DNA from 2 places in the Thalassobacillus sp. C254 genome. Region 2 is predicted to be linked to the other one. Evidence: riboswitches for the same ligand, from Rfam matches in the RefSeq annotation. Region 2 holds a riboswitch; the other holds the start of a gene.
The links. A riboswitch is a leader RNA that binds a small molecule or an ion and turns the genes downstream of it on or off. The one in region 2 is predicted to bind magnesium.

Region 1 (4,427 bases), on a different contig from region 2:
TATTACATCTGCAAATTCAGCAACCTATGTACTTGGTGTATTTTCTTCACGTGGAAATCTGGAACCGGCAAACACAATTCTTGTCGTGTGGGGATTATTGATTTCAGCGATCGCTGCAGCCTTACTGCTAAGTGGAGGCATTGAAGGGTTACAAGCAATTGCAATTACCATCGCTCTTCCCTTTACTGTGATTTTGTTAGTAATGGTTTTCGCTATCCATCGATCTTTGAAAGAGGGTTATCAACAAGAGCCTATTGGTGTGAAAAAGGAAGAAGAATAAGAACTTCTCTGTTTGTTCCCCGTTTTCTTTTCCTGGTCCTGGGGAAATAACACTACAGATTGCTTTCCTTGGAGGGACTAAAAGTGGAAAAAATGTACATTAATGGTAACTTTGTAGAAAGTAAAACCCATGAATATATTGATGTAGAAAATCCGGCCACTGAAGAAATTTTGGGAAGGTTCCTAACGGAAACGAATATGATGTGGAAGAAGCTGTTAAGGCGGCGTCTCGGGCACAAAGAGAGTGGGGAAAACGCCCGGCAATAGAAAGGGGGAAGTACTTACTTTTTATTGCTGACAGGCTTGAAGAAAGAAAAGAGGAGTTTGCTCAGCTCCTCACTAAGGAACAAGGAAAAACACTGCCACTTGCCCGCGATGAAATGGATATTACAATTGAATACTTCCGGTACATGGCCGGATGGGCTAGACGATACGAAGGTGATGTCATTAATAGTGACCGCCAAAATGAAAATATTATTTTGTTAAAGAAACCAATTGGAGTGGTTGCAGGAGTCGTACCGTGGAATTTCCCGATGTTTGTGTTGGCAAGAAAGGTTGCTCCTGCCTTGATAACCGGGTGTTCCATTATCATTAAGCCGAGTCAGCAAACCCCGTTAACCGCTGTTAAATTTTCAGAGGTTATTCATGAATCAGAGCTGCCTCCAGGGATCTTTCAATTAGTTACTGGAACCGGTTCTTCTGTTGGCACTCCTCTGGCTTCACACAAGAAAGTAAGCATGATTTCTTTAACAGGCAGTACTCCAGCTGGTTCAAAAGTAATGGAGGCTGCCGCGCGGAACGTAACAAAAGTAAATCTCGAGCTTGGGGGAAAAGCTCCAGCTATCGTCAGTAAGTATGCTGACCTGGATCTTGCTGCAGAAAAAATAATTGAATCACGCATTATTAACTCCGGACAAGTGTGCACGAATGCTGAGCGAGTTTATGTGCAGGAAGAAGTAGCAGATGAATTTATTGATAAAATTGTAACAAAAGCAAAGGAAATACGTTACGGGAATCCCCTGGTTAAGGAAGACATCGAAATGGGGCCGCTTGTAAGTAAGAATCAGCTGGATTCTGTTTCGGAAGCTGTGGAAAAAGCAAAAGCAGCCGGTGCTAAAGTGCTGGCAGGCGGACAGAGAGCAGACACAGAAAAGGGTTATTTCTTTGAACCAACGATATTAACCAATGTAGGCCAAGAAATGGATATCATGCAGGAAGAAATTTTTGGTCCGGTTCTTCCTATTACGACGTATCATTCTTTTTCAGAAGCTATCGTCATGGCAAATGATTCAGAATACGGCCTTTCATCTTCTATCTTTACAGAAAATTATCATGAAGTGATGCAGGGTGTTAATGAATTGGAATTTGGTGAAGTCTTTGTGAATCGGGAGAATTTTGAAGCGTTGCAAGGATTTCATGCTGGCTGGAGAAAATCAGGAATAGGCGGAGCTGATGGAAAACGTGGATTAGAAGAATTTCTTATTACTACCGTAGCGTATATGGAATACGAACGATAAGTAAACGATCAAGAAAAAGACATCTAGCGAAAGAGAATCTTTGCAAATTGCAGAAAATGCATTGACAGGTTTCTGAAATCAGCGTATATTCATGTTTGTGTTGGAAAAACGTAATATTTCTCGTTAGGTGAGGCTCCTGTACGGAGAGACGCTGCTGCCCAAAAATGTCCAAAGACGCCAATGGGTCAACAGGAACCATCGATATAAGGTGGTTTTTAATGCAGCTGGCATAGCCTATGCCGTACAGTGCTAAAGCTCTACGAATGGGTAGCATGTTCTGTTTTGAGCATCTTTGTGCTGATTTAATAAGCGCTCTCCATTTGTGGAGGGCGCTTTTTTTACTCAGTTAAAGAAGACGTTTCAGAAAAATTTTAGGAGGTGAGGGAATTTTATGGACAGCAGTCCGGATTCCAGTTTTAGGTGCAGTGTAGTATATAAGGCTTTTAAGTCAGTGCGAGGATCGATTCCCTCATTTTGGATACTTTTAAAAACAAAGTAAATTAATGAATCAGGGACTCTATCCTCTTTTAAGAAGGAGGGAGAGCAATGGTTAAGTTAAATGATCATACCAGAGAAGAGTATATGAATAATATACTCGATATTTTGGAAAACAAAGCCATTGAGCAATTTAGAAATGCTTTTTTAGAGCTTCATCCAGCTGATCAGGTGGATCTTTTCAGCCGCCTGGATCAAGAAAAAAGAGCTCGTGTCTATGAATACCTAAGCCCCGAAGAATTTGCAGCTATCTTTGAAGGGCTGGAAGTAAATGATCAAAAAGAGATCGCCCTGGAGCTGGATAAAGAATATGCTGCAGAGATGTTTAACAACATGTACGCAGATGATGTAGCAGATTTTCTCGGTGAACTGCAGGAGGATAAAGTATCTGCTATATTAAAAGCAATGGATAAAGAGGATGCCCAGGATGTTAAAGAGCTTATGGCTTATGAGGAAGGTACAGCCGGGGCCATTATGACCAAAGAGTTTATCTCTATTAAGGCTACTGATACAGTGGCAGATGTGATCGAATTACTACGAAGAGAAGGACCCGATGCAGAAACAGTTTACTACTTATATGTAACTGACGAGTATAATAAATTGGCAGGTGTTGTTTCTCTTCGTGATCTGATTATTGCAGCAACGGATGAACCGATTATAAATATCATCAGTACGCGAGTGGTCTCAGTGCATGAGAACACTGATCAGGAAGAGGTGGCCAACCTTATCCAGAAATATGACTTCCTGGCAGCACCAGTGGTAACAAGTACAAATGAACTTGTGGGGATTGTAACTGTTGATGATGTTATTGATGTTATTGAAGAAGAAGCAACCGAAGATCTTGGGGAATTCTCTGCTTCAAGAGGGGCAACAGACGTAAATGTTACAGCTTTCGAAGCAGCTAAAAAGAGGTCACCCTGGATTATTCTGCTGATGTTTTTTGGTATGATAACTGCTGGAGTGATTGGCCAGTTTGAGGAAACATTAGAAGCAATTGTAATACTATCGGCTTTTATCCCGTTAATTATGGATTCAGCTGGTAATACGGGAACTCAATCACTAGCCGTTGTGGTCCGTGGTCTTGCGACAGGTTCTTTAGAGAAGAAGGGTCTTTTTAAAATCCTTCGAAGAGAGCTTGGCACTGATGATGATTGGTTTAGCATGTGCGATCGTACTCATGGGCTTGATCCCTATTTTATATGATGGCAACATCTTATTAGCCTTTATAGTCGGAACTTCTATTTTCCTTTCTTTAACCATATCTACAGTTATAGGGGCAACGGTTCCATTGATTATTAATAAATTAAAGCTTGATCCTGCTATCGCTTCTGGTCCTTTCATTACAACAGTAAATGATATACTTGGACTGCTGATTTACTTCAGCATAGCAACTTCTCTTCTTCAGTATTTATAAATATGGCTACGAATTGTGAAAAGCGTGAGCCGGAGATTCTTACAATGAATCTCCGGCTTTTTTCATTCCAAACATGCAAAAAAACGTAAATGCTGGATAGATTTATTGGTTTTTGTGTAAAAATGGCTAATAGTTCAAAATCTTTATTTACAAAGGGTTTTTTTGTCAAGTAGAATGAGAGTAAGAGTAAAGGGGGCGATTCTTTTGTTCGTAAGGAATCAATTTTCAAACGAAGGCATGGAAAGTTGGAAAATTGCTGTTCAGGAAGCTGTCAATAACGTTGTGGCTGAGTCATTGCTTCTTGCTCCTGACCAACGCACGGAGATCCAGCTGTTAGACATCATGAAAAAGCATTGGAGAGATAAGGTTTCTCCTCTGTGGTTTACTAGTGATACCCTTTACTATTTATGGCTCATCCATGCTGCGAACCACCTCCTTCCTCGCATTGAAAATGAAGATGGTTACCTGGCCGGATATGTACAATATAAAGAGTTTCCGAGAGCTCTTTCTACGAAACATTTGACAGTGCCTCTTGTACGAGAGCAGCGGCTGCTGAAAGGGTATTTGTTTGAAAAAGAGGCCAAGGTTAAAATTCAGATTGCAGAGGCAGTTTCGGAAATGATGATACACAGCGAGTCCTCTTCTCCTAGTCATATTGCTATTTTTAGTATAGAAGCGGGAAAGTGGTCAATTTATAGAATGAATAAAAGAAAAGTATATTA
Region 2 (4,427 bases):
CTGCATCTGGCCCTTCCTTTCGTAAAAACTCAATAACATCGCTTACTCGATTATCGGCTTTTACCGCCAGAAACTCTTTTGTCATGATAGCTCCAGCGGTTTCTTCAGGGTAAGAAAGAAGCTCTTTGGCGTCAGCTGCTTCTTCCTTATCCATTGCAGTTAAGATAGACAAGCGCTTTTCTTCAGGCAGTTCTCCAAGAAAGTCGGCAACATCATCTGAATACATGTCGTTCAGCATATCAGCGATGTAATTATCATCTAATTCGCGACTCACCCATTCCTGTTCAACAAACTCCATCCCCTGAAATATTTCGGCAAACTCTTGAGGATGTAGATAAGCATATAGTCGTTTTCTTTCTGTCTGATTTAATGTGTGAAAGATACTTAACTGGTCTGTTGGATGAAGCTCCAAAAATTGATCCCGAAATTGAGCTTCATCTTCTTTTTGTAACAAGTCAATCACATGTTCTGCGTATTCTTGACGAGAACGTGAATCAAGCTTTTTCATGCCATGCCCCCTAACTTCTTTTTTACTCCCTGACCAACCAGCGAAATGAAAAAAAGTACTTTGTATTTTTATTGTTCCTTCCCTACTCGACCTCTAAACTATCACTTTCTTTCATTACTAACCTCCTTTTCTTAGAATAAAAAAACGTCCTCCACAAAAAGAGGACGCTAAGTGCGCACGATACAACATGATCAGACCCTCCATTCGTAGAGCTTTAGCACTGTGCGGCATAGGATTATCATCCAGCTGCATTAGAAAGGGCCTTATGTCGACCGTTCCAGTTGACCCATTGGCGTCTTTGGACGTTTTTGGGCAGCAGCATATCTCCAGCACAGGAGCCTCACCTAACGAGGTTTATTTTGTTTTTGGAAATACCTTATGTGTCATATGCAGTGTAATAAAAAAGACAAAATGATGTCAACCTGTATTTTGAATATTGATTCTTTTAATTATTTTTTCCTATTCGTTTCGAATAAATAAACGTTTCAGGTAACCAGATTCAATTTCCTACTCCCTCTTACACTTAATAAAACAGCTAAAAGCAGAGCCGGCAACAGTAATTCATAATAGCTGATCATTCCCTCCTGATACGGCGCTAACAGAATGGAGATTATAAGCAAAAGAGCTACAACGATCGCTGACGATTTTACTAAAAGACCTACTATTAAAGTCGCCCCTACAATAATTTCAATAATTCCGGTCAAGTTTCCTAAAAACACAGGAATGCCTGCTTCTTCAAAGGTTTGATTGGCCTGGGAAATATCGGTCACTTTAATTATTCCATGAAGAGCTATAAATCCCCCAAGCAATATACGCAGCAAAAAAGGATCCATTCTGTCCCTTGTTCAATCAGTCTTTTCATTTTTGGTCCCCCATTTCTCTACGTCCTATTCTAATAAACAAGACAGCTATAAAGGGAGGTGTTTCATTGAAAAATTTGTGACATATTCCTTAATACTTTTTATTGCTTTAAACATATGCACCTTTACTTCCTGTATTTCCCTCACACCCTCTAACATTCTTCTTTTTCTGTTGAGAATGTTGTGTAATCACTCGAAGCATTTTTACAAAGTCATAATAGATAACTACAAAGCAATAGGGAAGAAAATAAGTAAGCAGGGTTTTATAAATATTCCAGCCGTTTTTATACAGGAGTTTCCCTGCCATAAGAGCAGCTATTTCTGCCGTCGCAGACAAAAGTGTAAACAATGTGATCCATATCATCCTAGGCCATGCCCTTTTTTGCGCGCAATATATCATGAAACTGGCCACTACTGGAAAATAACCAAGGTTCAACGGATAAATCGTACGATACTGTTTTTCTTTAATTCGTGGCTTTAAGAGCCAGTACCGAGTTCCTTTTGTGTTGATCACAAAAGCAATCAATACACATAAGGGGATGGTAGTGGTCACCAGGTACTTGTCTTTCTGATAAAGGTAGCCACCAAACACCCAAGGAAGCAGAAAACCAAATAGTATGTTAACTGCCATATTATCATCACCTCTCTTCTCATGATTTACCAATGAAAAAGAGACGATGTATTCTTATGAGAATATCAATTTAGAATTTTTTTATTATCCTTTGTATTTCTTGTAATACGTCTGATTAATTGAGCAGCTTCCCCGCCCCCCAGGATAAACACTTTCTCTCCATAAATTATTTTTCCTTAACTCAAAAAAGATGTTGACTGTCATTTAGAGATGATGTACCTTAAACATTGTGTTCAAAAGAGAATATCTTCGTTAGGTGAGGCTCCTGTGTTGGAGATATGCTGCTGCCCAGAAATGTCCAAAGACGCCAATGGGTTGAACAGAGGTCATCGAGATAAGGTGGCATCTAATGCAGTTGGATGAATCCTATCCGCACAGTGTCAAAGCTCTACGAATGGAGAAAACAGATGACCGTGCTTCTTTTGAAAGAAACCAGCGAGCTTCTTTGTGTTGACAAAAACACCTTCATTCGTGAAGGTGTTTTTTATGCACTGTTAGGAAATTTTATCAAAGAAAGGATGGTGGTGGATGAAATGGAAGATCCTTCATCGAGTTGTATCATAAATCATTTGACAATAAATCGAAGACAGACATGGTTACGCGCACACTGCCACCTTTCATATGTCAAACAAAGGTGGCCATGAACTACATACTTAGGAGGTAATTTTCATGGCTCGTACAGAATCAGATCTACAAGCTCAAAAAGAAATGACTCTTTTTCATGAAGCAGAAAGGAAAAAGAGTAATATATTAGTAAACGGAAGCATGTTGCAGATTTGGAAATCAAGACTCCCTTATTTAATTATTACGTTGATTGGCGGTATGACAGCGGGCGCCGTTATCGGGGCATTTGAGGATGCCTTAGAAGCTGTTGTACTGCTCGCCATCTTTATTCCTGTCATCATGGATATGGGCGGGAATGCAGGCACACAATCCTCCACGATTTTCACCCGAGCTTTTGTGTTGGGACAAATTGACTTTAAAAAATATCGCAAACATCTGGCAAAAGAAACGTTAGTGGGTGCTTCCATGGGGGCTCTCTTAGGGACGGCAGCATTCTTCATCGCCATGCTGTGGCAAGGAATACCTGAATTAGGATTAGTGGTAGGATTATCTTTATTCTTTACCGTGACAATTGCGACGGCCTTAGGTTTTTTGATTCCATTCCTTCTCATTAAGCTTGGACTGGATCAAGCAGCTGGTTCCGATCCATTTATCACAACAATTAAAGACATTTCTGGTCTTTTAATCTACTTTACTCTCGCTCAACAGCTTTTGTCTCATATGATGTAAGAAAATTAAATATTACTTCGTTAGGTGAGGCTCCTGTAATGGAGATACGCTGCTGCCCAGAAATGTCCAAAGACGCCAATGGGTCAACTGAAACGGTCGACATAAGGCCCTTTCTAATGCAGCTGGATAAAAGTCCTATGCCATACAGTGCTAAAGCTCTACGAATGAAGGAACAAGACAAAATCATCCCAAAAAACATGACAGCCGCCTTCCTTCCAAAGAAAGGCGGCTTTTTATCTTTACGAGATGAACAATTTTGTAGGAAAGCAGGTGGTGAAAATGGAACTGCTCATCAAACTGAGCCTTGCCCTATTATTCGGTCTTTTAATTGGGATTGACCGTCAGTTAAAACATAAGCCATTGGGATTGAAAACAAGCATGGTTATTTGTGTAGCTAGCTGTTTAATTACCATTACCTCCATCGAAGCAGCATACAATTTCCCTAAAATGGAACATATGATGATGGATCCTATGCGTCTGGCTGCTCAAATTGTAAGTGGGGTCGGCTTCTTAGGAGCTGGAGTCATTTTACGTAGGAACAATGATGTGATCTCCGGGCTAACCACAGCTGCGATGATTTGGGCTGCTTCTGCCCTGGGAATTGCCGTTGGTGCAGGTTTTTTTCTAGAAGCAAGCTACGCTGTTGTATTGTTAATTCTTTCAGTAAACGTTCTGCCCGCCCTGGTGAAAAGATTTGGCCCTCTGGCTCTAAGTCAGCGTGATGTAGCAGTAAAAATCGTCATGGAGCCAAACCTTAAAATGACAGAGCTACTAGAATCTATCGAAAGAAGATCTCATACATTAAAGGAAAAAAAGAACTTTGATATAAACATTCGTAATATTAAATTAAAAGATTTAGAGAATGGAAATCAACAAATAGATTTAACAATATCTGCCCCTGAGAAGCAATACACAACAGAGATTTATTATTTAATAAAAAAAATTGATCACGTTCTTACCGTTGATGTGGAGCATTTATAAAAAATATCAGTAAGGAGGGGTGCACTTATGTTGAAATTAAACTTCAAAAATAGAGAAGAGTATACTTTCTATCTCCATCTTTATTTAAAACAAGGGGAAAAAGAAAAATTCCGCCATGATTTTTTGGCTCTGCATCCTACTGATCAAAGTGAAA

Region 1: it holds a riboswitch for magnesium, as region 2 does, so the genes downstream of both, mgtE (magnesium transporter) here and JCM19033_RS05990 (magnesium transporter) in region 2, are expected to answer to the same signal.

What each region holds. Positions count from the first base shown of each region.
Region 1 covers NZ_BAXQ01000001.1:222,562-226,988, reverse strand. Annotated here, with positions in the region: gene JCM19033_RS01300 (BCCT family transporter) at 1-280, shown strand, start outside; gene JCM19033_RS26975 (hypothetical protein) at 364-546, shown strand; gene aldA (aldehyde dehydrogenase) at 483-1,796, shown strand; M-box (ykoK) riboswitch at 1,909-2,071, shown strand; partial or broken gene mgtE (magnesium transporter) at 2,343-3,705, shown strand; gene JCM19033_RS01285 (hypothetical protein) at 3,910-4,427, shown strand, end outside.
Region 2 covers NZ_BAXQ01000003.1:277,722-282,148, forward strand. Annotated here, with positions in the region: gene JCM19033_RS27225 (magnesium transporter) at 1-508, opposite strand, end outside; M-box (ykoK) riboswitch at 700-867, opposite strand; gene JCM19033_RS05975 (DoxX family protein) at 994-1,341, opposite strand; gene JCM19033_RS05980 (hypothetical protein) at 1,478-1,999, opposite strand; M-box (ykoK) riboswitch at 2,241-2,405, shown strand; gene JCM19033_RS05990 (magnesium transporter) at 2,669-3,292, shown strand; M-box (ykoK) riboswitch at 3,302-3,468, shown strand; gene JCM19033_RS05995 (MgtC/SapB family protein) at 3,572-4,273, shown strand; partial or broken gene mgtE (magnesium transporter) at 4,301-4,427, shown strand, end outside.